One region of the Blautia wexlerae DSM 19850 genome, then DNA from elsewhere that is predicted to be linked to it. Evidence: riboswitches for the same ligand, from Rfam matches in the RefSeq annotation. Region 1 holds a riboswitch; each other region holds the start of a gene.
The links. A riboswitch is a leader RNA that binds a small molecule or an ion and turns the genes downstream of it on or off. The one in region 1 is predicted to bind cobalamin.
Positions count from the first base shown of each region.

Region 2: another riboswitch for cobalamin. It lies ahead of nikB (nickel ABC transporter permease); the one in region 1 lies ahead of NQ550_RS05485 (cysteine-rich small domain-containing protein).
Region 3: another riboswitch for cobalamin. It lies ahead of NQ550_RS09180 (sirohydrochlorin cobaltochelatase); the one in region 1 lies ahead of NQ550_RS05485 (cysteine-rich small domain-containing protein).
Region 4: another riboswitch for cobalamin. It lies ahead of NQ550_RS03390 (ABC transporter substrate-binding protein); the one in region 1 lies ahead of NQ550_RS05485 (cysteine-rich small domain-containing protein).

Region 1 is NZ_CP102267.1:1,179,910-1,187,885, forward strand. Features, by position in the region: gene NQ550_RS05470 (BMC domain-containing protein) at 314-679, shown strand; gene NQ550_RS05475 (BMC domain-containing protein) at 691-1,119, shown strand; gene NQ550_RS05480 (EutP/PduV family microcompartment system protein) at 1,208-1,723, shown strand; cobalamin riboswitch at 1,786-1,980, shown strand; gene NQ550_RS05485 (cysteine-rich small domain-containing protein) at 2,388-2,684, shown strand; gene NQ550_RS05490 (C1 family peptidase) at 3,095-5,371, shown strand; gene NQ550_RS05495 (hypothetical protein) at 5,391-6,386, shown strand; gene NQ550_RS05500 (hypothetical protein) at 6,880-7,263, shown strand; gene NQ550_RS05505 (glycyl radical protein) at 7,648-7,976, shown strand, end outside.
Region 2 is NZ_CP102267.1:188,425-196,400, forward strand. Features, by position in the region: gene NQ550_RS00785 (type 1 periplasmic-binding domain-containing protein) at 359-682, shown strand; gene NQ550_RS00790 (BlaI/MecI/CopY family transcriptional regulator) at 765-1,139, opposite strand; gene NQ550_RS00795 (GNAT family N-acetyltransferase) at 1,488-2,129, opposite strand; gene NQ550_RS00800 (M28 family peptidase) at 2,194-4,242, opposite strand; cobalamin riboswitch at 4,639-4,832, shown strand; gene nikB (nickel ABC transporter permease) at 5,030-5,968, shown strand; gene nikC (nickel transporter permease) at 5,969-6,793, shown strand; gene NQ550_RS00815 (ABC transporter substrate-binding protein) at 6,890-7,976, shown strand, end outside.
Region 3 is NZ_CP102267.1:1,966,039-1,974,014, reverse strand. Features, by position in the region: gene NQ550_RS09190 (ABC transporter substrate-binding protein) at 1-1,124, opposite strand, end outside; gene NQ550_RS09185 (hypothetical protein) at 1,203-2,222, opposite strand; gene NQ550_RS09180 (sirohydrochlorin cobaltochelatase) at 2,547-3,944, opposite strand; cobalamin riboswitch at 4,145-4,321, opposite strand; partial or broken gene hisI (phosphoribosyl-AMP cyclohydrolase) at 4,519-4,845, opposite strand; gene hisB (imidazoleglycerol-phosphate dehydratase HisB) at 4,924-5,511, opposite strand; gene hisD (histidinol dehydrogenase) at 5,619-6,923, opposite strand; gene hisG (ATP phosphoribosyltransferase) at 6,926-7,573, opposite strand; gene hisZ (ATP phosphoribosyltransferase regulatory subunit) at 7,577-7,976, opposite strand, start outside.
Region 4 is NZ_CP102267.1:732,941-740,916, reverse strand. Features, by position in the region: gene NQ550_RS03405 (RNA-guided endonuclease TnpB family protein) at 1-463, opposite strand, end outside; gene NQ550_RS03400 (ABC transporter ATP-binding protein) at 895-1,650, opposite strand; gene NQ550_RS03395 (FecCD family ABC transporter permease) at 1,650-2,735, opposite strand; gene NQ550_RS03390 (ABC transporter substrate-binding protein) at 2,750-3,850, opposite strand; cobalamin riboswitch at 3,966-4,234, opposite strand; gene NQ550_RS03385 (ABC-2 transporter permease) at 4,322-4,972, opposite strand; gene NQ550_RS03380 (ABC transporter ATP-binding protein) at 4,969-5,814, opposite strand; gene NQ550_RS03375 (GntR family transcriptional regulator) at 5,818-6,189, opposite strand; gene NQ550_RS03370 (sensor histidine kinase) at 6,364-7,976, opposite strand, start outside.

The DNA of each region.
Region 1 (7,976 bases):
CATTATTCCGCGAGGTGTTTTGGCATGAATATGCCAAAATTCCGAGACATACCGCGCGAATTTATGCGATTAGCATAAATTCTGTGCATCGCGAAGCGTGTTGCTGTGAACGGAGTGAACCGTAACCATGTATAATATTTTACCGATTTTCAGGTGGATTTTACCTTGACATAAAATTGGATGGATAGTACAGTTTATGTAACTGAAGAGATACATATAAAATTTTAAATCTGTTTTTGGAGACATCAGCGGGAAAGAATATTCTCATGAATTATCCGGATTATAGTTGAATAGTGAAAGCGAGGAATGATAAATGGCAAATGACCATGTAGAACACATAAGAATTGTACAGGAAACAGTTGCTGGCAAGGAGATTACTTTTGCACATGTAATGGGAGGGCCGGCTCCGGTCATATACCAGAAGCTTGGACTGAATCCGCAGGTGGATTACCGTTCATCTGCAATCGGAATTATGAATATGACACCGCCTGAATCTGCAGTGATCGCATCTGATATTGCGGTAAAAAGCGGAAATGTTTATCTGGGATTTGCAGATCGATTTACAGGCACACTGATCATTACGGGAGAGATTTCCGATGTAATGTCAGCGATGACTGAGGTTGTGGATTATTTCAGAGACACTTTGGGGTATGTAGTCTGCAAGATTACCAAAAGATAGGAAGTGTTGGGATGGCAGGGATGACAACCAGAGAATTACTGGAAAAGCTTTATAACCAGGATTATGAGAAATTAAAGGGAAAAAAGCTGCGTATGACCAGGGTAAGGGTTCCGGGAAAGGAAGTGTGCCTGGCGCATGTGATCAATCCTTCACAGAGCTGTATTTATCAGAATCTTGGTCTGCATATTGGAGTCCATGAGGGAGAAGACCACACAGGAGAAGCAATTGGAATGATTCGTTTTACCCCATGGGAAGCAGTGGTTGTAGCTGCTGATATTGCAGTGAAAAGTGCAAATGTAGAGATTGGTTTCATGGATCGCTTCAGCGGATCATTGATCCTTACGGGAGGTCTGACGGAAGTTCAGACTGCAGTGGAAGAAGTGGTGAAATTTTTTAGAGAGGTGCTTGGCTTTAAGACTTGTGCAGTTCACAAAAGTTAAAACATACGAAAAGTCAGTTATTCTGTACCGATGGTGCTTATGTAACTGCCGGAATAGCTGAGAGAAGTGAAAGGGACAGACATTAAATATGAAGAAAATATTTCTGATGGGCAGAAGTGAAGCAGGTAAGACTTCATTAACGCAGGCATTAAAAGGCGAAAAACTTCATTATGTAAAAACGCAGTATACGAATACGGATGATGATACCATTGATTCGCCGGGAGAGTATGCAGAGTCCAAGCATTTCAGCGTAGGGCTGGCCTGTTTTTCTTTTGAAGCAGATGTGGTGGCAATGGTACAGTCAGCAGATGAACCTTTCAGTTTGTTTGGCTATGGCAGTAATGCATTTATTCTGAGACCACTGATAGGAATCATTACGAAAATAGATTCTCCTTATGCGAATGTTCCAATGGTGCGTCAGTGGATGCTGAATGCAGGATGTGAAAGAATTTTTCTGGTAAACAATGTGACCGGAGAGGGGATTGATGAGCTGAGAGCGTTTTTGAATGAGGATGTTCCAAAGCTGAGTCTGGAAGAAGCAAAATTCAGACAGAGTCTTGGTCTGAATGAATGGGATCCGCTGCCGGAAGGTGTGGAATATTGAAAAATATATTGATAAATAGTTGACAAGCTTGCTGCAGGGTGTTATTATAATGACAGTATAATTCCATACAGAACATATTAAGTGCTGATACTGTGAGAAAGAACAGTACAGAAAGAGGGAATCAGGTGAGAAACCTGAGCGATCCGGTCACTGTAACAGAGGAGCAAATCTCAGAATGTCCATTGTGCCATAGCATGAGAAGGAGAGAGGAGCGATGAGCCTGGAGCCAGGAAACCTGCTTGGTATGGCGAGGTTAAACTTCCGTGTAAAGTGTAACAACCAACTCCGTTGAATCCGCAGCTTCGGAGTGTTGTCTGCTTTTATCTGAAGGCAGACATTTTTTATGGAATGCGCCTGTTCTTTATGAATTATACATGATTAAATGGCAGGCGATACTACTTCGGATTTATTCGTTCCCTCCGCGCACTCATGAACGGATTTTTTTCTACCCCGGGGTAGCATCGCTCCCTCTTATTAATTTTAAATGTATGATCTGTGAAAAATACTGTAATGAATTTTCAATGCTTTGTTATGTGAAGAGAAATTGATAATTTATTAGAGTATTTTTTTTATTTCGTCCTCTGATGGGTGGGATTGATGGAGACTGAGAAAACGGAATTATTCTGGAAAGATAAAAACTTGCAACAGGAGAGGAGAGGTAGCAATGGAGAAACCTTATTGGGAAGGGAAAGAATATTCTTATTTCAGTCATAAGAAATGTGAATTTTTTCCGTGTCATAAGAATGCAGATCCGGATGATTTTAACTGTCTGTTCTGTTATTGCCCGCTATATGCCCTGGGTGAGAAATGCGGTGGGAATTTCCGGTATACGGAAAAGGGAATTAAAGACTGCACAAACTGTATGCTTCCGCATAAGCGAAAAAACTATGGATATGTCACAGGAAAATACCAGGAACTGGCTGATATGATGAAAAGAGCAAAGGAAAGTATCAGCAAATAAGAGGAGAATGCGTCGCTGCTTAGAACGGAGTGAACAGTAACAATGTGTCAGATTAGCACAAATAAGAAAGAACGATTTTCATTGTAATACAATGCTTGTTCTGCTAGAATAAGGATAGCAAAAGAGAAGAGTCTGTAAGATTTTCAAGTCTGTTCTGAGTTAGTATATAAAGCATTTCACACACATTTTCCACACTTTTCACATGCACAGAAGAAAATGCATCACAGGCATTTGACGTCTTTTCCTGGCGACATTTTCTTGTCGGCAGAGCTCTGCATTTCTACATAGAGCCGTCGGAAAACAGGGAAAATTCACTGTTTTCCGACGGTTTTTGTCATTGATCATGGTTGAAAAACAAAAAAGATACTGATATAATGATATTATATTTATGTAAGGGAGTTAACTACTACATGAAAAAAAGAAATACAGCGATACGCGCATTGTCAGTTTTTCTGGCTTATTCAATGGTTTGTACATCGGTACCCGCTGCGGGTCAGGAAATGTTTGGATCCGGAGTCAACAGGGAGACAGAAGAAAATACATCAGATCTGAAAGACTTTCAAAGTTCACAGGCAGATGAATTTGGAACAGATACGGGATCGGATGCAGAATTGTTCGGAAGCGATGATGCAAAACAGGAGTTTCAGGATGGAGAAAACTCAGAAGAGGGTACAGACGGAATCAGGTATATTAAGGGTCGTCCGTTGACAGAAGAGGAAAGAAAGGAAGAACTGGAACCCTTTAAAAATTTAAAACCTTTGGATCCGGGAATTGAAGTGGAGAGTGATCTGACATCAGTTTATGCTGCATATGGAAACAGGGAGGCTGCATTTCCATCTTCCTATGATGCCAGAAAGGAAGGATTAGTTACGCTCGTAAAGAATCAGAATCCATTTGGAACCTGCTGGGCTTTTGGTATGGCAGCAATCATGGAGACTTCGCTTCTGGCACAGAACAAAGGAACCTACGATCTGTCAGAAGAACATTTATCATATTTTTTCTCCAACAGACAGAATGATCCTCTTGGAAATACCCCCGATGATAAGAATTATGTACTGGGAAATTATCATGTAATAGGAGGTAATGATCACCTGGCGGCTATTTATCTCAGTACATGGTCGGGAATGACTACAGAGGCCGATGTACCATTTCCTACGGATTCTTCGCATCAGCAGGATCTGACTGTACAGATTCCGGGAAGTAAGGCTTATAATTCAGCGGCATATCTGAAAAATGCATCTGTTTCCAAATACAGTGAGGAACGTATGAAGGAAATGTTGCTGAATGACCATGCAGTATCCATTATGCTTTATATGAAGGAAAATTATGTAAACCCGGACACAGCAGCATATTGTTATCCTGTTGGAAAATCAAATTCGACTGTAATTAATCATATTGTGACAGTGGTCGGATGGGATGATACGTATTCAAAGGATAATTTCCTTCCTGTTTCCAATGTAACATCTGATGGTGCGTGGATCATCAAAAACAGTTGGGGGGAGAAGAAAGGAGACGGAGGATATTACTATCTTTCTTATCAGGATCCCAATATCAGTAAACTTGTAAGTGCAGAGGCAGTGGCTGCTTCGGATCAAAAGTACAGGAATAATTATTTTTATGATGGTTCTTCAGCACTTTCAGTGATTCCGATACAGGCGGGACAGTCAGTAGCAGCAGTTTATGAGACAACTGCAGGAAAGGGAAAAGCAGAAGTCCTGGGGGAGGTTAATCTTGTTACAAACAGTGACAATGCCTGTTACAAAATTCAGATATACACCGATCTGACAGATCCATATGACCCGGAAAGCGGGACCGCTGCATATGCTGCTCCATATGAGTTTGAACAGCCAATCGCAGGTGTACAGACTATTAGTGTACCAGAGGTGGTTTTGAAACAGGGAAGCAGATATTCTGTTGTGATCACAAACAGTGGGACTGACAAAATCAGCTTTGGAGTGGAAGCAAAGTCCAGTTATGGGAACTGGTTTACCTGTACGGCGGGGATAGAAACAGGGCAGACATTCTATAAGAGTGCATCGGAAACGGCCAGGTGGACAGATGGAAAGACGAAAAACTGGACGGCAAGGATCAAGGCACATACAAGGACCCTGAATCAGTCATGGGTGCCGGATACACCGGTATTTCAGGTGAAGGCATATAATTCCGGATATAACCTTATTTCATGGGAAAAAGTTTCCGGAGCTACAGGATATTATGTGTACAGAAAACCTGCAGCAGGTGGAAAGTGGTCCAAAATTGCAGATGTCGGGACATCGGAATTAAAATATAAAGATAGTAAGGTTACGGCTAATGCATCATACCGTTATACAGTAAAAGCATATTATGAAGCATCCGGAAAAAGATATTCAGGTAAATATAAAACCGGCGATGTGATTAAAGCAGCACCTGCAGTGCAGAAGGTTACTTCTGTGAAATCTGAGAAAAGTGGAATCCGTATCCGGTGGAAGCCTCAGAAAAAATGTGACGGCTATTATATTTACAGAAAGAAAAAAGGTGGTTCCTATCAATTGATAAAGAAAATTTCCAATGGAAATAGTTCTTCTTATCTGGACAAAAAAGCACAAAAAGGTGTATCATACTATTATGCGGTAAAAGCATATGTTAAAGAGCCATATGGAAATACATACAGCAAATATAAAAGTTCATCTGCTGTAAAAAGAAAATAAGAAATGAAGGAAAGAGATTATGAAGAGAAGGTTTGGAACAGTAATAGCAATGGTACTGTGCTTTATTCTGACAGTGGTTTCTGTTTATGCGGATGACGGAAAGGGTCAGAATCCGGATTATGTAACAGATTATTATATGATCGTACAGAGTACACAGGGCGGGGTAGATATTTATGATGAAGCAGACACTCAGAGTGTTAAACTGAATGACAGCAAGATTCCAAATGGAACTGCCATTCACGTTCTGGGTGAGAAGAATGGAGCAGACAATAAAAAATGGGCATATACACAGTACCATGGAATGAACGGATATGTTCCTATGGATGATCTGGATCCGGCTTCCAGAGAAGAAGCTGCCAATGAGGAATATCGTACTTTCGGAGGCAAAGATGTGGATTTCGAAGTAAAGGTTCATGGAAACGTATCGGTTTATAACGGACCTGGAGAGAAATTTGATCAGGTTTCAGGAACAGAGGGAATCGCAGATGGGACAACTGTACATATTTTTCAGTATGTTCAGGGAGAAGACGGAACAAACTGGGGGAAAACAGACACAGATGGTGTGACACAGGGATGGCTGAATCTTGATCACGATACAGATTACGTAAATGAAAATGCATCCGCAGATGCACCGGAGGCTACAGGCACATCAGGAAATGTTCCGGTGGCTGCTGTTACACCAACACCGGAAGCAACTCCAACTCCGAAAGCCACACCAACACCAGAGGTAACACCTACAGAAAAAGCGACACCGACACCGGAGGCAACACCTACAGAAGAAGCAACACCGACACCGGAGGCAACACCTACAGAAGAAGCAACGCCAACACCGGAAGAAACAGAGACGCCTGCTTCGACAGAAGACAAGGAATCCGATGATAAGCAGAGTCAGAAAACATCAGGAAAGAATGTAAAAGCAGATTCAGGAATGAAGAATCCTGTAATCTGGATTAGTGGTATCGGGATTATTGTTATCATAATTTTACTTATTTATTTCCTGAAGAAGAAAAAGTAAGAGTTAAAATCATTAAAGAATGCCGTCGACGGCAGAGAACAGTTACAAAATAAACAGGGGAACTAAAAGAGCAGCGCATCGGATGATGCAGCTGCTCTTTTTAGAAAATGTGTGTGTATAATTGAGACGTTATGAGGAAACCTCAAATCAGTCTTAATTAACAAAAACTAATAATGTGTGTGCATATATAGTCTACAATTTTTTTGCAATTTAATCAAGATGGAATTTTATAGAACGTGATATATTTGTTACTGTTCACTGGTAATATCCCGCGAGGTGTTTTTTGTGAGCGAAGGTCACAGAAAACCCGAGATATACCGCGCGAATTTATGCGATTAGCATAAATTCTGTGCATCGCGAAGCGTGTTACTGAGAACGGAGTGAACAGTAACATATATTTTGAGGAAAGAGGCTATTTAGACTTTTTACTTGCGTAACTCTGGCGGGAAACGTATAATAGGAAAAAGCAATACTCGAGGGTGAGGAAAAGAGGATGAAGATAACAGAAGAACTGTTAAATGAGATGAAAATTAAGGATGAGAACTTTTCTGACGGTCTGATCAAGCCGGACGGCGATTACGTAAGAATACCCAGAGGACATCTTCATGGAATGATGGAATTGCTTCCATGGACAGAGAACGAAATCTGGAAAATGATCCCAGATGATGATTCTCCGCTGTTCTGGCTGATTGAGAAAACAGGATGCGTTCTTACGGATTATAATAATTCTATTGGCATGAAGATGACACCTGCTCAGCAGACTGTGTTTGATATGATGCGAAAACATGGGGTTCTTACAGATGATTATTACGATCTGACGAAACAGAGGGAGAAAGTAAGAGAAGCCAGAGAACAAAAAGAGAACAGGAAACAATAGTTAAGTGCATATGAATATATGGGAGTGCATCGATGGAAAAGCATGCTCATTAAAGTCATCCGATGCAGAAAAAAACAATATACGATATTAAAAAGCAGCATATCAGAGTTATGGATCATAACCTGATATGCTGCTTTTAACGTGTCTGAAGAAAAATGAAATGTCAATCATAAAAACAAAACAAAAACAACCAGAACAGAAGAAAAAACAAATAAAAAACAACATAAAAGTTCGGGATATACATGTTGATTTATGTTGACTTCGCGATAGCCATAAGGTATAATGAATCTATATGAAAACATGGAGGATATTGCTGTCAGAATGATACCGGAATGTATTGGGGTCTGGTATGGGTGCAGCTTTTATTCATGAGAAAGGAGTAACATGGAAAAATTTCAAACATCAGATATTCCCAAGTCTCCCAGAATTCAGAAACTGGTAGATGCATTGTATGAACATATGCCGGTGATCGAATCAGCCAGAGCAAAGCTGATCACAGAATCTTATAAGGAAACAGAAGGAGAACCGATCATCACACGCAGAGCAAAGGCTTTTGCGCATATTCTTCATAACATTCCGATCATTATCCGTGACAATGAACTGATTGTCGGAAGCAGTACGATTGCGCCGAGGGGATGTCAGACATTTCCGGAGTTCTCTTATGAGTGGCTGGAAGCTGAACTGGATACAGTTGCGACCAGAACTGCGGATCC
Region 2 (7,976 bases), 990 kb from region 1:
AATGAATCTCAAGGAAATGTCAACATGTATGTAGTTTTGAAGGTACAATGAGAAACCAGCTAACAGTTAGCTGGTTTTTTTGTGTAAAAATGAATATACGGGTATACTTACCATAAGTATCTGATAAAAATAAGGATAGCCACTCTTTGGATGAATAATCTGTAGAGTGGCTTTTATGCTGTATATATAAACATATAATAAAATTGCGGGAGCTGCAAAGTGCGGAGTAATTCGTGGGTATCAAGTTAGGTGAAAAATACCTTTTGATCCGAACATTATGTAATAGGAAGTAATATGAAAAAATCACAATAGAAAAAATATAACCTGAAAAAATCATTGGCAAGAGGAATCCAGCGGTGTGGCAATCAATCTGGAAATCCTGGATGCATCACAGAGTCAGCTGACGCAGAATGAACAGGTGAAAAACCTGATCGATAAAGGATGTGATGTGGTGTGTGTCAATCTGGTCGACCGTACAGATGAGGGGATTGAGGCTGTAAAGAATGAGGAAATGCTTGGAACGGTTTATAATGATAAAGAGGGGCAGGCGCGTGAAATGCTGAATCTTGCATTTGTAATCGCAACGGATGGAGATAAGAGTGATATTCCGTTGATCGACGGAAAATATGTGCGCACGCCATATCATAAGCTTACGTTGGAAAATATAGAAGAGTCAGAGTAATTTCTCTGATCCGGTATTTATAGTAATTCTGTAAATAAAAAAGGCTGTTGTTAATGACAGCCTTTTTATTGAGCATTTCTGATTAAAGTGTCTGGATATAAGATAATAATTCAGCTTTCTCAGCTGCGCTTAATTTATTTCCTGCTGTAAATGCAGCGATGAAATCTTTGATGGCTCCGTTGTAAGAATCCTTTACAATCTCCTGGGCATAATTTTCATAGAATTTCTTTGAGGTGACAGATGGAATATAGATAGCTCTTTTTCCGCTCTTGTCAATATTCAAAAAGCCCTTCTGTGCCAGACGGGAAAGAAATGTGTTTACTGTCTGTTTCTTCCATGCTTTCTTTTCTTCCTCATTAAAGTGAACCATAATCTCAGAAAAAGTTGCAGGTGTTTCTCTGGTCCATAAATATTGTAAAATATAAAATTCTGTTGCGCTCATTGCATTTCGTACCATTATTATAAGTCCTCCTTATCAGTGTAGTGATGTGTACTCTGGGGGTTATTAAAATTTTTATTGCCAGGTAAATACTTTTATTTCTGGTAATCGTGGATGTTCAGCAGTCCGTTGAATGGAAAGTCTCCGAACAGTTAACAGTAATTAAGAATAGTAGCGGAAAAGTACACATGGTACTATAAACAAACAGATGTGGAAAAGTTTTATCCGACATCTGTATGCTATTTTAATATAAAAGTATAAATATTACTAGACGTAGAAATAGACAAAAATGTAAGTGAAAAATAGGTTAATTTATCAATTACGGAGTCTTTATGTTAATAATTGCGAGAGCAGTGCAGGGACAGATTATACAGTAGCCTCTCGGATCATGCAATATTGTTTCAGATCAAAATGAGGTTTTTCCACTATCCCGTATGTTTTAAATCCGAAGTGTTCATAAATAGGAACGTTATTGGGATTATGGGTTTCCAGAGAAATCAGCATCTTGTGTTTCTGGGCGTAATTTATCACTTCATCCATCAGAAGTTCTGCCAGCCCATGATGCTGGTGTCCCGGGTCTACCGCAAGGTAGATCACATGGAGACGTTCTGTCTGGTGAAGCTGATCAGTCCAGCTTGAGTTCAGGTAGTCTTTGCCCTGAATGAAATTCCAGAAGGTTTTCAGGCTTGGATCTTCTTTGATCAGCCATCCGTCAGTGGTAAGTGCAGCTCTGGCCTCTGTGAGACAGTAGTGCAGAAAATTGTAAGGTTCGCTTTCGTCAGAAACAACCAGGATACTGTTCAGTTCGCTGCTGTCAGAATAAATTTCGCATGTCTGAAAGAACTCCGTCAGATCGCAGGAAAAGAGCTCCGGCAGAAGTCTTTCTCTGGTGTCATCATCAGGAATCAGGGTATGATACAGCGGATCCTGTGCGAAACAGACCGTTAACAGTTTCTGTAATCGTGGTAAATCTTCTTCCTGTACTCTGTACAAATTATCACTTTCCATGGTATGTAGTAATCTCCTTATTTATTGCCGGGAACATTGCTGTTCCCGGGAGTGGTAATGTTTTTTAAAAAGACAGTAGATTATTATAGATGTTATCCAACATCGCAGACAGCTTATTAACGGAGGTGTTTAAGTAGCGGATATCGTCCTTATAATAAGCCTTCTGTCTGCGCAGGGCAGCTTCCAGACGACGGATCTCACTATCGAGTTCCGGTGTTTCTTCTTCCATGCGCTGCTTCAGTTTCTGCACGATTCCGTAGAGATTTTCGTGATGCATGATACGTCCGGCACCCCACATCAGGCGGTCTTTTGGCTGGTGAAGAATGTATTCGGTGAAGTGATAGTAAACTTCTTCATCGAAGAGAAATGCGTACATATTATTGTCTACTCGATAGAGGGCCTTCAATGCATCTGTAATATTTCCCTCGGATAAAGCCCGGCTGGCTTTTTCCAGCTGTCGGATATTTTTGGAGGCAGCTTCCTGTGGGAAAATTACTTCATCTTGCCAGTTGAGACGTACCAGATAGTCTTGTGCCTTGCGGAAAGTTTTCAGCAGCTCCAGTCCGGCATATTCCCATTTGTGGCGGAAAGCAATGCGGGCGTCGGAGTCTGAAAGTGTGGCATATTCCGCATTAATCTGGCAGATTTTGTCATAAATATTTTCGGCAGAAGCGGTAATTGTCTGCAGGTTTCTGAGCAGAACATTCTGCTCAGGATCAGCAAATGAGAGTGCATTTTCGTGGATACTTTCTGCGACCGCGTTCATGGTGTTGCTGAAATTCATCGGTGGCAGGACAAGTCTGTCAATGGCCATGATCAGTTTCAGATAGCATTCATGATGAAACTGATAGACAGCTTCCTGGTAAACATCCTGATTATCATATTGGGAATGATAATAATTCTGCATGAAGGGCCCGGCGCTGAAATCATTGACTGTGGATGGGATACCTGCGATTGCCATGGAGAAATCATCAGACCATGTCTCGATGGGAGAGAGAGCCGTGATCCCGTCAGGATATGCTTCCTTCGGGACAGTCAGGCTGTCTGTAAACTGTCTGATGAAATCTGCATATTCATAGGTACAGCGGATGGCATCCTGTCTATTGTGTGCGTGTGCAGGAAGTTCAAAGTTCAGGTCTGCGATCACTTTACCCTGCCAGTCAGGATGTACGCGGAATACCTGATTGTAGGCTCCTGTAGACCAGTCGTATTTGGAATCAATGATTCCCCATTCCTCGGCAGCCATTGCGCAGAAAACGAGAGTGTGGGCAGGCTTATAGCCGCCCTTTACAAGTGAACGGGCAATGCCGAGCATCATGGCGACTGCCGCATTATCGTCCTGGAATCCATCGAAATAGGAATCATAGTGTGCGGACAGCAGGATCATAGAGTCTGTCTCAGTCCCCTGTATTTTACCTGTGATATTGCCTGCTGTTGTGTCCGGAATCACTCTGGAACGGGCATCCAGTGATACTTTTAATGAGGATCTGCGTAATAAAGCAGCATCCTGTTCCGGAGTGTTATGGGTATCTTCTGAATCAGTGGTGTTGTCTTCGCAGGCGGAAATTTTATTTCGGAGAGAACGCTTCAGGATACGTGCATCTGCCTGAGACAGAGAGAATGCAGGTGCGAAATCAGGACCTGCGATATCCTGTGCATTCAGCGCAGACTCTGCGATTTCTCCGTAGCCGTTTGCCTGAACTGCGATCAGGGCAGCAGCGCCACGCAGATAAGCCTGATAAACAGGGAAGCTGATCCACCATTCGTCTCGCTGGTTGATCTCAACCATAACTAGCTTTCCTTTTACGTTTATGCCTTCATAATCTGCGGCAGTTCCTTTTCCCAGATAAACGAGTTCGTAATCTTCAAATCCGTCTGTCTCGAAATTTGTCTGATATCCGCCCATCTGAAAGGTGTGTTCCTGCCCGTCATCATCTGTAAATTTCAGGACTGCCTTCTCGAATTCCCATCCGTCCAGTGAGAATGTATCTCTGGTTACATCGGTAAGTCCGATAGCTTTCATTTCCCTGTATAACATATCTCCTGTAGCTGTTTCAGCAGCGGAACCTGCAGTACGATAGCCCAGAACAGGGTTTGTTTTCTCTTTTTCCATGCGTCTGGCAAGCTGGTAGGACCAGTCTGTGTCAATGCAGGAAATACAGGAATCTTCAATGTTCAATGTAATCGCCTCTTTCCTGACAGTTTGTATAATATGATCAGATATGATCAGTGCCGGAAATGTCAGGGTACTGATCTGTCTGTGGTTTATGATTTTATACTGGAAATATTTTAGCATAGAACAGCAGCAGGAACAAGACAACAGTTGTTGAGAAAAAAGCTATTTTGTGGAAGTTCTATCATATTGGGAAGTTAAAATAACCTTGTTTATTTATTAAAAAATCTGATTGTATGTTTTTATGTACAATTTGACTTTTTTTGCTAATTACTGGACAAAGTAAAAAAATATATTCTATAATATTATAGTAAAAATTAAATAACATTTATTGGTTTTGAACCAGTCGTTGTAAGTTCCACAAGGATTAATAGAGAAACCGGTGTAAGTCCGGTACGATCCCGTCACTGTAAGAGGGAGCTTCGGAATGAAAAATGTCACTGGATCATGTGATTTTAAAGTTGGTCCGGGAAGGCGATTTCGAAGTGGTGAACTTAAGTCAGGAGAACTGCTTACAATTGGGATAGGAATGATTCTTACGGTAGATAGGAAGCATAATTTTTTCATGTCATTTTGTGTCCGTATGTATGGTGTTTTCATATTGCGGGCTATTTTTTTGCCTGAAAATTAACCCCTATGGGGGGATTCCCCATGTTACTGAGTAAAAGTAATCAGAAACATTTCCGGTATTGGTTTAATTCACGAAAGATGTAGGAAGGAGATTATTTTGACGAAAAAACAAATCGGGAAAAGATTTCTGCAGATTCTGATCGTCCTGTTTGGTATCAGCTTTCTAACCTTTGGACTGACTTATCTGTCTCCTGGTGATCCGGCTGAGATCATGCTGACAGAGTGCGGTAATCTTCCCACACCAGAGCTTCTGGAACAGACAAGGCATGAGCTGGGACTTGACCAGCCCTTTCTTGTGCAGTATGGAACCTGGCTGAAGGGTGTACTTACCGGAGATATGGGACAGTCCTATTCCTTTAAGATGCCGGTAGTACAGAAACTTGTATCCTGTTTCTGGCCAACCCTGAAGATGTCTCTGCTGGCACTGCTTATGATGATCGTGATTTCCATTCCGCTGGGAATCCTGGCAGCAGTGTATCAGAACAAATTCCCGGATTACTTTGTAAGAGGAATTACTTTTATCGGGGTATCCGTACCAAGCTTCTGGCTTGGCCTGATCTTACTGAGTATCTTCGGTGTACAGCTTCGCTGGGTAAATGTAGCAGGAGGAAGTACTGATCTGAAGGCTATGATCCTGCCGTCACTTACGTTGGCGCTTGCCATGTCTGCCAAATATACCAGACAGGTGAGAAGTGCGGTTCTGGAGGAGCTTCATCAGGATTATGTAACAGGTGCACGTATGAGAGGTATCAAGGAGAGTGTGATTTTATGGAGACATGTTCTTCCAAATGTAATGCTTCCGCTGGTAACTCTGCTTGGACTTTCCCTGGGAAGTCTTCTTGGCGGTACTGCAGTCGTTGAAATCATCTATAACTGGCCGGGTATGGGAAATATGGCAGTCAAAGCAATCTCCTGTCGCGATTATCCGCTGGTTCAGGGATATGTACTGTGGATCGCTATCCTGTATATGTGTATCAATCTGCTTGTGGATCTGTCCTATACTTATCTGGATCCAAGACTTAAGGAGGATAGATAATTGAAGTTAGCGAAAGTATTTAAAGAAAATAAGCAGTTTACTCTTTTTTCGATACTGGCGTTGGTCGTAGTCGGTGTGGCTGTGTTTGCCCCACAGATCGCACCCTACGACCCGCTGGATGCAGTGATGCTGGAATCACTTCAGGCTCCAAGTTCTGCACATCCCTTTGGGACAGATAAGCTGGGACGTGATCTGTTATCACGAGTTATTTTTGGAACCAGAACTTCTCTGATCATGACCTTATGTCTGGTGGCAGTTATCTTTGTGATCGGTACATTTCTTGGAGTGATCGCCGGATACTTCGGAGGAATCGTGGACGGTGTGATCATGCGTATCGCAGATATGATGATCTCTTTCCCCGGTCTGGTGCTTGCAATCGCAATCGCCGGTATGCTGGGACCAAACCTTGTGAATGCCGTTATCTCCATTGCAGCGGTAAGTTGGACCAAATATGCCCGTCTTGCACGAAGCATGGTACTGAGAGTAAAGAAGAACCTTTATATTGAAGCAGCAGTCGTAAACGGAACCAGGACATGGAAGATCCTGCTGGTACATGTTCTTCCGAACATGGTTACTCAGATGGTAGTAACTGCAGCAGCAGATATCGGAACCATGATGCTGGAACTGGCATCCTTATCCTTCCTTGGTTTTGGTGCTACAGCGCCGACACCGGAATGGGGACTGATGCTGAACGAGGGAAGAACTTACATGGCAAAAGCACCATGGCTGATGATCTACCCAGGTATCGCGATTGTAATCTGCGTAGTTATCTTCAACATGCTTGGTGACAGCATCCGTGACGTTCTTGACCCAAGACAGGAGTAAGAAAATATAAAATAAGAAAATAAAAACAAAGAGTTCTGCGGCTTCCGTACTGAACCGCGGACTTCACCACTTACCTAAATATTTCAGGAGGAATATATGAAGAATACATTATTTAAAAAAGTTTTAGCAGTAGCACTTGCATGCACAATGACATTTTCCATGGCAACCGTAACTCACGCAGCAGATGCAAAAGAGATCACAATCGGTGTAACAAGCTTTGCTGATACTCTGGAGCCTACAGAGCAGTACTTCAGCTGGGTTGTTTCCCGTTATGCTATCGGTGAGTGCCTTACCAAATTCGATGAAGAAGGTGAGATCGTTCCTTGTCTGGCAGAAAGCTGGGAGAACAGCGAAGACGGAAAAACATGGACATTCAAGATTCGTGAAGGCGTTAAATTCTCCAACGGTGATGATATGACACCGGAGATGGTAATGGCATCTATTCAGCGTACAGTTGACAAGAGTGACCGAGTACCGGAGTTCTTTGATCTGGACAGCATGGAAGTAGACGGACAGAACCTGATCTTCCACTTAAACAGAGCAAACGCAAACATGGCAGGAAGCCTTGCAGACCCATTATTCCTGATCGTAGATACAAACGTAGATGATTCTACATTTGCAATGGAAGGACCGATCTGTACAGGACCTTACGCAGTAGAATCTTTCAGCCCTACAGACTCCTGTGTTGTAGTTAAGAATGAGAACTACTGGGATGGCGAAGTTCCGCTTGACAGAGTAACACTGAAATGTGTAGATGATCAGACAACACGTTCCATGGCTCTTCAGACAGGCGAGATCGATATTGCTTATAACTTAAAGACAGAGAACCTTATTGAGTTTGAAGGAAATGACAATTATGAGATCCAGGAGCTTCAGTCCCTGCGTTCCACATATGCATTCATGAACCAGAGTGAAGGCCGTGCACTCAGCGATAAAGCGCTTCGTCAGGCACTTCTGCGCGGACTTGACAAACAGACATACTGTGACGTTCTTCTTGAGGGTGGAGCTACAGCAGGTAAAGCACCGGTACCTCCTACACTTGACTTCGGATTTGATGATCTGAACGATGAGAACAGCTATGATCCGGAAGGTGCGAAAGCAATCCTTGAGGAAGCAGGATACAAAGATACAGACGGTGACGGATTCGTGGAAACACCGGACGGAGATCCTCTGACACTTGATT
Region 3 (7,976 bases), 790 kb from region 1:
ATATATGCAAGTTCATCCAGCGAATCATCATCTGTAGTAAGGATTGTATGAATATCTTCGATCATGGTTCCAAGTTCGGTGGTTTCCTGGAAAAGATTTTTACCCGTACACCACACATTTCCATCCTTCACTGCCTTAAAATCTGCCAGAAGATTACTTTTTGCCAACAATTCATCAATAGTAGAAAGTTCACCGTCGATAGTACTGTTATAGATGATATAGTCCGCATCTTTTGCTTTGGCATAAAATTCTTCCATCTGCATATTCATGGTAGACAAAGCGTTATCACTTTCTCCTGTATCTTCGGGAACATATTTGCCGCCTGCCAGCTCGATCATGTTTGAAACATAATCACCATTCTTTCGCACATTGACAGCACCTGTGGAATTAATGTAAAAGAATGCTACTGTTTTACCTGTATCTTTATCATCAGAGGTCAGAACTTTGTCAAGCTTGTCTGTCTGCTCCTTAAATGCCTTCTCAGCTACATCTTCCTTTCCGAGAAGCACAGCATAGAGTTTCATCCATTCAGTTCTTCCCAGAGGATGGCTCTCATAACTGGAACGTTCTACCATTACCGGGATACCAAACTGTTCCAGTTTCTCTTCCACCTCCGGATTATGATGGATCATAGTTGATTCAATGGCAAGACCACAGCCTTCATCCAGGATCAGTTCATAATCCGGTGCATTGTACTTGCCTGCATAAATCATTTTTCCGGATTCCATGGCATCTTTTGCTTCCTGGATATACCATCCATTCTCCTGAGTTCCTGAAAGACGAATGCTGTCAATACCGTCAATTGCGCGGAAAAGATCCATGGCAGAGGTTGCTACCAGATAGATGTTGTTCAGCGGTTGTTGAATAACTGTGATATCTTTTTCAAGCCCCTTTGGAGCCTTTTTTCCCTCTGGAACTACAAGAAACTGTCCTTCCTGATCGATAGTAATCAGAGCATAGCCATCATTGTAATAGTCTACGCTGAATTCTTCTGCGTAGGAAAGTTCCATACTGTGGTCATAGGTAAGTCCCGGGATATCCACAGGAGTTTTTGCATTGTCTTTATCTGCTGCGTATGCTGTACAGACAGTGCATATACAGATAATAAATAATGCAACTGACATAAAACCGATAAATATTGTTTTTTGCTGTTTCTTTATTATGTTTTTCATCTTCATAATTGTTTCTTTGTTTGTATGTGATTATTTTGCTGTTTTTTCTGCTTCTTTGGCAGTTGTGGAATCAAAATTTAAGGTGTAGTCAATCTCGTGAGGCTCACTCATTGCTACTGTATCTGCTGTTACCTCCATCTCTGCATCAAATACGCTGACAGGGATTTCAAAAGTGGAGTTTCCGTCTTTATTAACCGGCTCATATTTCTCACCATCCACAAGCATATAATCATAGTTCGGACTGCTCCATACGATAGTTGCTGTAGCTTTATCGCCTTCTACATTAATGGCTGCAGGAGAATCAATGGTTGCTCTTCCTGAACCGCCTGTAAGAGTTACATCCATGGTATAGTCGCCGTCTTCAAGATTCAGATCTGCCAGAGTCTTACCTTCACTTGTCTTACTGTCTTTCGCATCTTTGTCTGTGTCATCTGCTTTGGAATCTGCATCTTTATTTTCTTTATCATCTTTTTTTGCATCTGTATCATCAGATTTTACAGGATTTTTGACACTTACCTTATGGTCATACCATTTTCCTTTTGTTCCGATCAAAGCTACATCGAATTCTTCATCAATTGCGGGTACCGGGATATCAAATCCATATACTTCCTCACTCATTCCATCGCTGTATGTAACAGTATCTGTGGTTGGCTCAAGAACCTCTGCCCCGTCTTTCTGTGCATCTTCTGCCTTTCCGACGAAAAGGTTTACAATTTTCTTAGAAGCAAGGCTTACATGGATAGTCATCTTGCCCTCCTTTACTGTAAGGGTTCCTTTTCCATCGTTTGCTTCATTTACATGGAACATTCCGCTGTCTGTATCAAATTCTGCTGTGTAGGTGCCATCCTCTAATGTATCACTCTTGGATGCATCTGTTTCTTTATTATCTGTGTTTTCTGAATCAGCATCTTTTGCAGTTGTTTCTTCTTTATCAGTGGTTTCTTCTGTTGCCGTATCAGTATCTGTCTTTGCAGCAACCGGGCTTGTACCGATCAGAGTAGCTGAAATAGTAAGTGCTGACATTAATAATGTAAATGAACGTTTCTTCATGATTATTTCTTCTCCCTTATCTTCATATTTTTTATAGTTTTTTCTATCGTGCTGTTCAACCCATCTGCTGCAGAGCAACAGGCTTTTGAACAGGTGATGGCAAATATATTATAGTAATTCCAGAAAATAATGCAATTAAGACAGTTCCTCTGGATCTTTCTCAGATGTGCGCACGTTACTGTGAACGGAATGAACAGAAACGTGCGAACTGTTTGCAGTATTTTATGGAATTGCTATGACTTCTTTTTTTCTTATCATATAATATATCTGCCCGGAAACTTTTGCAAGTTCTCCGGGCAGTTTATCTTGTTTGAACAATATTTTTTATTCAGCGTCAGCCTCTGCAGTATCAGCTGTTGTCTCAGCTGCGTCATCTGCCTGTGCATCGTCTGCACTGTCATCTGTTGCTTTGGCATCAGTATCTTCTGCTGCTGCATCGTCAGATGCTCCAAGAGAATCAATTGCTGCTTTTGTATGAGCCACATACAGATCTTCTACTGCTGCGATTCTTCCAAGACCTGCGATCTGACAGTCAACACTGTCGAAATCACCGGATGCCTCAAACTGAGATTTCCAGGAATCTGCATCATCACCAGCCATATCATTGTTAGCGTGGTCTCCGGCAACAACCATCAGAGGACGAAGGATTACATTCTTGAATCCTGCTTCTTTTACTTTCTCGATAACCTTGTCACATGCTGTGTCTTCCGGTTCTCCCTCTACAGTTCCGATGAAAGCGTTTGTGAATCCAAGATCATCCATCTGTGTCTGCATCTGGTCATAGGTTACGTTAGCTGTATGGGATGTACCATGTCCCATGAATACAAATGCTGTGCCTGCATCTGCTGCTGCTTTCATATCATCAAATCCAGCTTCCTTGCAAGCTTCATCTGTGATCGCCTGAGCAACTGCTTTCTTGTCATCATTGATTACTGTAGCGTCATCACCAACTTCACCGAGCATTGGCTCTGCAATTGCAACAGATTCAAATTTGTCTTTGTATCCATCAATTGCCTCTGTCATTTCATCATATTCTGCACCATGCATCAGATGTGTCGGCTGTACAACAAGATTCTTAACACCGTTAGCTACTGCACGGTCAAGAGCCTGCTGCATATTATCGATTACTTCATCATCTCTTGCCTGTACATGGTTGATGATAATCTGTGCTGTAAATGCACGTCTTACTGACCAGTCCGGATATGCTTTTGCAAGGGCATCCTCGATTCCTTTGATATCCTCTGCACGGCTGTCGTTGAAGGATGTACCAAAACTTACTACAAGAAGTTCATTCTCACCAATCTCATCCTGGTTACGAGGATCATCTTTGGAAGCATCACCTGTGTCACGTCCAAAGTATTCAGGGCTTGCTTCTTCACCTGTTACCAGTTCTTTCTGAGCATCTGTAAGTTTGTCCCATGCTTCTTTTGCTGCTTTGCAGTCTTCGTCAGTTGTGTCTGTTCTTTCCTGAACATAAATCTTATCGATCAGGGCACCAACTTCGTCTGCGGCTTTCTGATCATCATCAGAAGCTTCTGTTGTATCATCAGATGCTTCCTCTGTATCTGCTGCATCTGCATCGTCTGCAGCTGCTTCTGTGTCATCTGCAGCCTCTTCTGTTGCTGCATCATCAGATGCAAAAGCAACTGTACCTGTTGCTGCTGTCATGGAACAGGTCATGGATACTGCCAGTAATAAGGCTAACATGGATTTTCTTTTCATTTCGTTTTTCCTCTTTTATTTCTCGTATTTCCGGACAATTGTATGCACAAAAAAGGCAACTGCATATTCTGCAGCTACCGCTTTCCCATAAATACATGGTTTATATGTACCAGATATATCTGTAATTTCGATTCTGTCTGATTCATTTAATAAAAGAGCTATGTATCGTTATGAGAATACAGGTTCTGTATACCGCAGACCTTAAATTCTACGCCAAGGCAGTTCTCCTGACTTCGATCATCGCTGTTTCTCCCTTCCCGGTTTCCCAGTGGTTTCTGAAAAGCAGCTCCCATACACAGTGACGGTATCGCTCCGGATTCTCACCGGATTCTCTTTTGCACATCAAGTACGATGCAACCTTTGCGTTATAACATTGCACATATTCAATTCGGATATTCTTTTTTTATCACATTTTAACAAAAATGTCAATACAATTCGTGTATATTTTCCTTTAATGTTTGGCATTAATGTTACTGTTCACTCCGTTCACAGTAACGTAGCCAAAATTCATTCCAGATTGCCTGCGGCAATGGAATTTTGGCTTGTATGTATATTATCGCGTTATTCATTACACTTCTGTCAGGGCTTTGAAAAAACAGGTTCTGTTTCCGGTATGGCAGGCTGCACCGATCTGCTCTACTTTAGCAAGGATCGTATCATTGTCACAATCCAGTGTAAGGGATTTTACAAACTGGAGATGTCCGGATGTGAGTCCCTTCGTCCAGAGTTCATTGCGGCTTCTGCTCCAGTAAGTCATTTTACCTGTTTCAAGAGTGGTATTAAATGCTTCTTCATTCATATACGCCAGCATCAGCACTTCGTTTGTCTGATAATCCTGGGCTATAACAGGTACCATTCCATCACTGTTTAATTTAAAATCAGACCATGCGATGCTGCTTTTTAAATTCACTGTATTTTCCATTTTCTGTCTCCATCTAATTTATTGATTGCCATAAATCATTTCGTAAATTTTCAAATTTTACAAACTGCCCTTGGTAGACAGAACATCTGTGATCCTTGGATCATAGGATGTGGCTGCGTCCAGTGCTTTGGCAAAACTTTTGAACATTGCTTCTGCTACATGGTGATTATTCCCACCTGCCAGAACCCTGATATGAAGATTCATGCCACAGGCATAGGAAATGGCATAGAAGAACTCTTTTACCATTTCCGTGGACATGTCACCGATCCTGTCTGTGGTAAACTCTGCATCCCATACAAAGTAAGGTCTTCCGGACAGATCAATCGCACAGAGCACCAGGGATTCATCCATGGGAAGGATGCAGCTTCCATAGCGCTTAATCCCCTTTTTGTCACCAATTGCTTCTTTTAATGCAGTTCCCAGAACAATTCCTGTATCCTCGATGGTGTGATGGTCATCCACCTGAAGATCACCATGGACTCTGACACTGAGATCAAAGAGCCCATGACGGGTAAATCCATCCAGCATATGGTTAAAAAATCCCACACCTGTCTCAATATCAGAATATCCGGTTCCATCCAGATTTATTTTTAATTTGATTTCTGTTTCTTTTGTATTTCTTTCTGCTGAGGCTTCTCTTGCCATGGTTAAGTCCTCTCTGTCTTACTTATTTTCAAACACTCTGAATCCATTGTTTTAATGCGCAAACTACAGTTTACATTATAGCAGATTTCAAATTCAAAGCCTTACCATTATTCTTTATCTTCATCCTCAAAACGAACTGCAATAGAATTTGCATGTGCAGTAAGCTGCTCAGAAGTTGCAAACTGAATGATATCTTTGTGTATATTACGCAGTGCGGATTTTGAGTAATATACAATACTTGATTTCTTGATGAAATCATCTACGGAAAGGGCTGAGAAAAATTTGGCTGTTCCGTTTGTAGGAAGTACATGGTTCGGACCTGCAAAATAATCTCCCAGTGGCTCGGAACTGTACTCTCCGATAAAGATCGCACCTGCATTCTTCACTTTCATCATATCTTCAAAGGGATTGGCTGTCACGATCTCCATATGTTCCGGAGCGATTTCATTGGCTGCCTCAATCGCCTCGTCCATATCCTCTGCGATCAGAATGTATCCAAAGTTATCAAGAGACTTCTGAATGATTTCTTTTCTGGAAAGAACCTCCACGAAACCTTTTACTTCTTCATCTACTTTCTTCGCAAATTCCTCACTTGTAGTGATCAGGATAGCACATGCCAGTTCATCATGCTCTGCCTGGGAAAGAAGGTCAGCTGCCACAAAATGCGGATTAGCTGTCTCATCTGCAAGAACAAGGATCTCACTCGGTCCTGCAATGGAGTCAATGCTTACATAGCCATATACTGCTTTCTTTGCAAGAGCTACGAAAATGTTTCCGGGACCTACGATCTTGTCTACCTTCGGAATACTCTCTGTTCCGAAAGCAAGGGCACCGATCGCCTGTGCACCACCCACCTTATAAATCTCATCTGCTCCTGCTTCTTTGGCTGCTACCAGTGTGGAAGCGCATACTTTGCCATCCTTTCCGGGCGGTGTTGTCATAACAATATGCGGGACTCCTGCCACTTTCGCAGGTACAATATTCATCAGTACAGAAGACGGATAAACTGCTTTTCCACCGGGTACATAGACACCCACACGATTTAACGGTGTTACTTTCTGTCCAAGCATAGTTCCATCTGTTGTGCTTGTAAACCAGCTGTTCTGGATCTGTTTTTCATGATACTGACGGATATTGACCAGAGCTTTGCGGATCACTCCAAGAAGTGCAGGATCAATCTGCGCATAAGCCTCTTCAATTTCTGCATCTGTGACGCGGATAGTCTCTTTTGTCACATCAGCTTTGTCAAATTCTTTTGTATAGGCAAAAAGGGCTGCGTCCCCTTCATTTTTTACTTTATCAAGGATCTGAGCTACTGTGGATTCAAATTTCCCATAGTTATTCGGGCTTCTTTTCAGCAGATTCTCAAGAATATCCTTTGTTGATTCTTTTGTTAATTTTACTGTACGCATCTTTACATCTCCTCCTGAAGAACTCTTCTTAAGTCTTCAATAAGTTTACGGATTCTCTCATTTTCCATCTTCATGCTCACCTGATTGACTACCATTCTGGCAGACAACGGGCAGACCTCTTCCAGCACCTTCAGTCCGTTTTCCTTCAGTGTACTTCCGGTCTCCACAATATCTACGATCACTTCAGACAGACCAACGATGGGTGCCAGTTCAATGGAACCGTTTAATTTGATCAAATCTACTGTCTGGTGTTTTCTGTTAAAGAAGTAATCCTTGGCAATATTTGGATATTTAGTCGCCACACGGATCAGCTGGTTGTTCTCCAGAACTTCTCTGGCACTCTCCGGTCCGCAGACACACATCTTACATTTTCCAAATCCAAGATCCATCACTTCATAAAGCTTACGGCCTTCCTCCAGGATCGTATCCTTTCCCACAATTCCGATATCTGCCGCACCATACTCTACATAGGTAGGAACATCCGGCCCTTTTGCAAGGAAGAATTTCATCTTCAGTTCTTCATTAGTAAAGATCAGTTTACGGGAATCTTTATCTTTCATCTCTTCGCAGGTGATTCCTGCTTTCTCAAACATCTCCATTGTTTTGTTGGCAAGTCTGCCTTTTGTCAGGGCAACTGTCAGGTATCTCATGGCTTATCTGACCTCCTTTTTCAAACGTAATGCCACACATCTGCCCTCTGCACGAAGTTTCTGTGCCTCTTTAATGGCTTCTGTACGGTTCTGTGGCTCGTATTCGATTACTTCCGGCTTCTCCTCTTTCTCAGAGATCAGTTTCTGGCTGGAAAGTGCAAGAAGAAGGTTATCTACTTCAAGGGCAAATCCGATAGATGCCGCAGGTTTGCCAAAGTGTTTCATCAGGCCATTGTAACGGCCTCCCTTGATCATAGGTTCACCGGTTCCGTAAGTATATGCCTGGAAAATGATACCTGTATAGTACTGATATTTACTAAGCATTCCAAAATCGAAAGAGATATACTTTTCATATCCGTAGTTTTTCATAATCTCATAGATTTCTTCCAGTCTGGAAACTGCC
Region 4 (7,976 bases), 450 kb from region 1:
GTTCCCTGCTCACAGTCACTGATTTCAGCTTCCATCCCTCCGGGATCATACGGTGGAGTTTTATTTTTACCGGCTGCATCTTTGGCAGTTTCAGGAACCTGTCCTGCAGACAGATATTCCCATTTACCATATTCGTTGTATAGGATTTCCGCGAATGTTTTTTTGATTTATAATGCGGAAATCCCACTCCCGGTTCCCGGAAAAATTTCCGGAAAGCCCCTTCCAGATTTAACTGTACATTCGCCAGCGCAAGAGAATCTACCTCTTTCAGCCATGGATATTCTTTTTTATATCCGGCCGGCGTATTTTTCAGCATCTTTTTTTCTTCCTGATAATGACGGATCTTATCCGCAAGCATCCGGTTATAGAGAAAACGACTGCAGCCGATCGTCTTCTCTATCTGGGTTATCTGTTCTTTATTTGGATAGATCCTTATTTTTACTGCCCGGTTTATCTTTCTCACCCTGACTCTCTATATACTGATGGATTGTTTCAACAGGTGCTATATTTCAAAGATTTCTTTTGTTCTCTCTGACATCTTATCGTCCAGCATCTTTCTGCCATATTTCATAACCAGAATCAAACAAAAACACTGAATGAGAATTATTATCTAAACTCATTATGTACACTCACTTATTGCTTATTTCGACCGTCTAAATTTCAAGAGCATATTGTTCTTTTTCATTATAATATATTTATTGTATCAGAACAAGTGTTTTTGCAATTTTTTATAAATTTGAGCAGACATGCTCGAATGTGCAATTCATCCCATCACCTATAGGTGAGGGAATTCTTGCTACGGTTGTTAAAATTCCTATCTTATTCATCTTTTTCCTCCATATACAACAGGCCAGAGTCAAAATTTTTTCTGACTCTGGCCTGTCAATTCTCATATTATAAAAATAAAATATGCATCTTCCCGCGGCTGTCATTTACCACTTCCGAATCTACCTGGTAAATCCTTTTGATCAGCCCCGGAGTGAGTACTTCCTGTGGAGTTCCATATCCTTCCAGCACACCATCTTTCAATACATAAATCTTATCGCAGTATGCCGCCGCAATATTCAGGTCATGGATAGCTGATATTACAGTTACGTTAAGTTTCTTTACCAGTTCCATCAGCATGATCTGATGTGTGATATCCAGATGGTTAGTCGGCTCATCAAGGATCAGTGCAGGTGTCTGCTGTGCAAGTGCTCTTGCCAGAATAACCCTCTGCTGCTCTCCACCTGACAGCGTAGAAAATGTGCGATCCGCAAATGCATCCATCTGTACCGTTTTCAGTGCTTCTTCAACAATCCGGTAATCTTTTGCATTATCCCGTTCCAATGCTTTCTTATGAGGTGCACGTCCCATCAACACGACTTCCCGTACGGTAAAATCAAAGTTGTAGTAATTGTGCTGTGCCACAACTGCCATTTTTCTGGCGGAGCTTTTTACGCTCATGGAATGGAGTTCTTCGCCGTCCAGATAAACGGCACCTGCATCTGGCTTCAGGATACGGTAGATGCATTTTAATAATGTAGATTTTCCGCTTCCGTTTGGTCCGATGATCCCTACCAGTTCCTTATCCTTTGACTCTATGGAAATTCCCTTCAGTATCTGTCTGGCGTGAAATCCAACCTGAATATCTTCTGTAGTGATTTTCATTACTTACTACCTCCAAATCCATAGGATTTCCGCACAAGCAGATAAATAAAGCATGGAGCACCGATAATGGATACCAGCACACCGATCGGCATCTCAGAATTCTTCAGGATCACACGACATGCCACATCACACCAGATCAGAAAAGACGCGCCAAAAAGTGCACTCAGTGGAAGTAATCTTCTGTGGTCAGTTCCAAACAGAATCCTGACTACATGAGGAATCACAAGTCCTACAAATCCGATCACGCCAGCACAATATACGGCAAATCCAATCATTACAGAAGCAACAATCAGGTAAAATGTTCTCAATCTGTGTAAATCTGTTCCAAGTGTGATAGAAACTTCATCTCCCAAAAGCATCAGATTCAGGTTTCGATACTGCGTCCAGAAGATGACCACACATATCAGAGTAACCGGAAGCATCACACCTACTCTGGCCCAGCTTGCCCCTGCAAGACTTCCCATGCTCCATTTCATAACTTCCGTAGCTGCATTTTTGTCATTCGTAATGTAAATAACAAAATTTGAAAAAGCAGAGCACACCGCACTGACCGCCATTCCGGCAAGGATCAGCTTAGCTGATGTTGCCTTTCCTCCCATATTTGCAATAGCAATAACTGCAAAGGAGGTGATCATCGCGCCAATAAAAGCAGTAACTCCGACAGAATTCCCGCCAAGAAAGCTTCCGATTCCGAGCATGATTGCCAGCGTTGCACCAAGAGACGCGCCGGATGAAATACCAAGTACATACGGATCTGCCAGCGGGTTCTGCACGATTGCCTGCATTACTACGCCACATACAGAAAGAGCCATTCCAACTGCCAGAGCCAGCAGGACTCTGGGCAGTCGGATCAGCCATACAACATCGTGAATTGCACCTTCTGCATAGGCGGACAGACTTTTTATATGAAATAATTTATAAACAATGACACTGTACACATCCTTCAGTGACAGGTCAGCATTACCAAAAGTAATCGCCGCAAGTATGGAAAAAATAAGAAATCCTGCAAGTCCGATGAGGACTGCCACATACATGGATGTTCTGAGCACATTGCCTTTTTTTGTCTGTGAAACCTGTTCTTTCACTGTTATGTCCTCAATCAGTCAAGATTCACATCCGGATATAATCCTTTTGCGAAAGTTTCAATACCATCCTGTGTACGTGTTGCACTTGCGTACATTTCACTGAGCATGATCGGATAAACACGACCGTTCTTTACAGCGTCAAGGCTCTGAAGTGCTTCGTCATCCTTGATAACGGCAAGCTGGCTTTCTTTTACAGTTTCCGGATCATCACCTGCATATGGCATGTATACAACAAAAATCACATCAGGGTTTGCTGCAATGATATCTTCTTTTCCTGCTGTAGAAGCATCCGGGTTTGCCAGAGTCGCACCCAGTTGTGTTACCATATCTCCACCAAGGCTCTTTGCACCATAGTTTGTGATATCTTCTCCAAGAGGTTCCAGAACCATTACGCTTGGTTTCTCTTCTACATCTGCTGTTGCTGTAAGAGTTTTATCGATCACTGCCTTTGCATCATCTACGATTGCCTGTGCTTTGTCCTGTACATCAAAAATCTTTCCAAGATTTAAGATGTCTGTAAATTCATTTTCCAGAGTTCTGTCTCCGTCAGGGCGTGTGTTTGTGTTGTAATAAGTGTTGCAGCCTTTGTCGATCCAGTCTGTTACATTTCCGAGATTTTTATCAGAAAACAGGGAGCTCCAGGATAAGATCATGTCTGGCTCCAACATCGTTACAGTCTCAAGGGATGGGGTAAATTCATCAAGATAATTTGTTTTTGAAAATGCATCTTTAAGTTCATCCGGAACTTCATTGTCAAGACCTGCAGTAGCTACCAGACGGTCTTCCAGGCCAAGTGCAAGCATGGTTTCAATGCTTCCCTGATATACAGCAAGAACTTTCTCCGGTGCCTTTTCATAGGTTGTTTCGATTTCATTTCCATCATAATCATAGGTTGTGATGGTCAGAGGATATTCTGTCTTTGTACCTTCTGCGTCTGCTGTCTTATCTGCATCTGCTGAATCCTGTGCGTCTGCATCTGCTGCCGGCTGATTGTCCTCTTTGATTGTCTCAGAGTCTGCTCTCTCTGCTGCAAAAGCTGCCGGAGCTGCGGAAACTGCCATAGCTGCTGCCATCATAATTGCCATGATTCTTGTGGATAAATACCTGTTTTTCATTTGACTTCCTCTCTTTTCGTATATGTTATTTACCTGTTCGTGTAACCGAAAAGATGGGACTTCAGAAAAAGTAAAATAGAAGTGATAAGAATAACGGATACTTTTTACGGAAGCTCCTTCTTTACGCTGTCAGGCAGGTTTCCTGACTCACAGATCACAGAAAATTTCCACAAAATAAAAACTGATACAACATCCATGCTTCAGCAGTTCATGAATGTTGTATCAGAAATATTTCCAGATACTCTCTGACAGCCGGATTCCGCCTTCTCACATATTTATGCAATGACATATTACAATCCCGCTTTTTTTCTGTATACAGTGGCCGCAACCGTTCAGGCATTTCACCTGATTCCCTCTCACATTACCATACACAAAATCTGCATATGATAATGTTCACTTAACAGCTTATTCAATTACGCTGATACAATTTTAGCACACTGCTTTTATAATTACAACCATATTCGAGACACATCAGAATTCTTTCTTCTCCATAAGCCGGACACCAATCCAAAAAGACCCCATATATACAATTACTGTAAATAATACAACTCCGGCCAATACCATTCCCCAGTTCAGTCCATTCAGCCATGCATCGACTGCGTCTGCTGAAAGTCCCATTGTTTTTATCAGAATATAAACTACGGCAAATATAATAGCCCACATGACCATTGCAATATAACGTCCTTTTTCCGCTCCAAAATGTATTACAAGCGGGAGCGATACCGCCAGCATAAGAAGTGCCAGTGGAATGTATATCAGGCTGCCAATGATAGTCTCACTCAGACACCCCTGAAGTTCTGCCACACCTTTGCAGATTACTCCCGTTATCGTTGCAATTCCCCACGCTACAGCCGTAAGCCCTGCTCCCAGCAGATATTTTTCCGCCACATACTGTTTTCTGGTAACCGGCAAGGTCATAAGAAACGCAAGACCATTATCAAACTCATCATAACTTATAGTCGTAATGGCAAAAATTGCTGTGACAATCGTAAAATATCCTGTAGCAAAACTGACGCTCCCGCTTCCTGCCAGATTCAGGATGACTTCCATTACAACAACCAGGATAAAAAACTGTTTCTGCTGTTTCATCAGTTCTATATCCTTTACAAATAATCCCTTCATACCTGTTCCTCCATCATCATTACCAGATCATCAATCTTTCCATTCTCAATTACAACATCCGGGTAATTTTCCATATAAAATTGTTTCTGGTTTGTCAGACACCTGTATCCATAAGCTTCTTTCCGGATCTTAATAAGGTATTGCTGATCCAGTTTTTCGTACTCTTCTTCTGCAACTTTAAGAACTGCATAATCTGACAGCAGTACATCTGTATCCTCATGAAGGATAATTTTTCCGGCATGGATCATATAAAAATCGTCACAAAGACTCTCCAGATCTGATGAAATATGTGAACTGATCAGAATAGAACTGCTTTCATTTTCTTCCATATATTCTCTCAGCATGTTCAGCACTTCATCCCTGGCTATCACATCCAGACCAACTGTGGGCTCATCCAGAATCAGCAGTTCTGCCTTATGGCTTAATGCTGCCAGTACTTTAAACTTTGCTTTCATACCAGTGGAAAATTCTTTGATTTTCTTGTCTGTGGGCAGATTGAATCTTCTGCACTGCTGCAGGAATTTCTCTCTGTCAAAATCCGGATATATGCTTTTCATAATATTGGCCACGCCCGCTGCTGTCAGATACATACTGAAGCCTGAATCTGCAAAAACAACTCCCAGTTTCTGTTTATCCTCCGGCCTAAGCTCTTCTGCCTTTTTCCCAAAGACCTCTATCTCTCCGCCATCCGGATGAATCAAGCCGAGCAGAGCTTTAAATGTGGTGGATTTCCCGGAACCATTTCTTCCAATAAGTCCTGTAATCATCCCAGGCTGTACTTCCATAGAACAGTCCAGCGAAAAACCTCTGTAATGTTTCTGCAAATGACTGATTTTCAACATGTCTTAGTCCTCCATGATCATTTCAAAAAGATTTCTGATTTCCTCATCGTTCAGTCCACATCTTCTTCCCTTCATGACCGCCTGCTCCAGATCATGTTCCACTTCTTTGAGCTGTTCTTCCCTCATCAGGTTTTTATTTGTGGCTGCAACGTAGGTTCCTTTTCCATGAACAGTGACGGTAAATCCCTCTTCTTCCAGATTGTCGTAGGCTTTCTTCACAGTCAGGGCACTGATCTTCAGTTCCTTTGACAAACTGCGTACTGAAGGTAATACAGTGTCCGGCTGTAACTCTCCTCTGATAATCGCAGACTTAATCTGGTCTATGATCTGTTCATAAATAGGTACCATGGATGAATTATTGATTATTATATGCATATGTTTCTCCTCCATCTGCAAACAGTATATAACAGTGCATAACTGTTGTCAACTGTTTTATACTGTTATACATGATATTTATTTGCTTATAATCAAAAATGGATATTCAACCTTATTTCCGGCAATCTTTCACAATCGCCTTCTCATAAAATTGAATATCCATATAACCTTAATCTAACTCTGTTTTTTCGAATTAACTTTTAGTGGAAGTCTTATGGTTACAACTGTGCCTTCTTCCAGCTGTGAGCTTATGGTAACCCCATATTTCTCTCCATAAATCATACGAATCCTTTTATTTGTATTTCTGACGCCTATACTCTTTCGCTCTTTATTCAGAACCTCTTTCAAATCTTCCTCACAGATTCCACATCCATTATCCTCTACATAAAAAAGAATATCATTTTCTTCTTCCTCTGCTGAAATCCAGATCTTCCCAGAATCCTGATAATTTTTAAATCCATGCACAATGGCATTCTCTACAAACGGCTGCAGAAATAACTTTGGAACTTCCAGACTTCTTAAATACTCCGGTATATCCATACTCACTTCAAATTGATCCTGATATCTTTTCTGCATAATTCCAATATACCGTTTAAGCCAGTCCAGATCCTCCCACAGCGGAACCAGAACATCACCATTCTGGCTGGTATACTGAAGCATTCTCGACAGATCCAAAAGCATTTTGCTGGCATTTTCCTGTTCTCCTTTAAGGCATACCCAGTTAATGATATTCAGCGAATTATAGAGAAAATGGGGATTCATCTGTATATTTAACGACATGATCTCCGTGTCTCGTTTCTGGATCATCATCTCATATTTCTCATGAACCAACATCTGCAGGTTCTGATTCATTTCATTCAGTTTTTTATAAAAAAACGCAAACTCATCCCTGTTGTCATATACAATTCTTGCAGTAAAATTACCCTCTCCTGTTTTCTCTATCATGTGCAGCGGTTTATAAACTTTTTTCCCAATCTTTCTGGAAATAAGAACAGCCGTAGTAACAGATAAAATAATTTCTATAGTTACCAGAATCAATATTGCCCTGGTAAGATCTGTAGCAATATTCTTGCTGAAAACATTAACTGGAATCATGGCAAGTGTATACCATCCCGTCACCATACTTTTGGAATAGGTTACGATATATTCCTGATTATTTGCACCGTAGTATTTTACAGTTCCTTTATTCTCCGTAATTCCCATATCAGCTGCAGTTACATTTCGAAACAGCTTTGATTCATTCTCACCGTAAGGACCAACAACACTGCCATCTTCACTCATGATATAATAAAGAATCTGAGAATTTGCCTTTGTATACTTTTTCAGCATATTATTCAGATTATCCTCTGTAAAATTAACCACCAGATACATTTGATCAGTCTTATTTTCCAGATGTTCAATATGTCCTGATTCTACCCTGCTTAACTGCAGCTTTCTGACAGCCGTAAATACATGCTCATATTCCAGAAAATCTCTCGGCATATCTTCAATTGAAAACATGTCCATATAATTATATGCCGGAATCCACACAAGTTTTCCATTTGCCTCATCTGCTGCTTTCTGTATTTTAGAACCCATAAAGCTATAATTTGGATAATAGTTCTTTTCCTTTTCGCCAAACTGATAATACGGAGTCACAATATGCGTAGAATAAACCGTGTTATTCCACGGCAGATAGTCCAATAAAATTTTTGAAATTTCCTGACTGGCACTTTCAAGCTGCATACTGTCAGACGTATCCAGATTCTGAAATATTTTATAAATTCTCGTATCTACATTTATTTTTA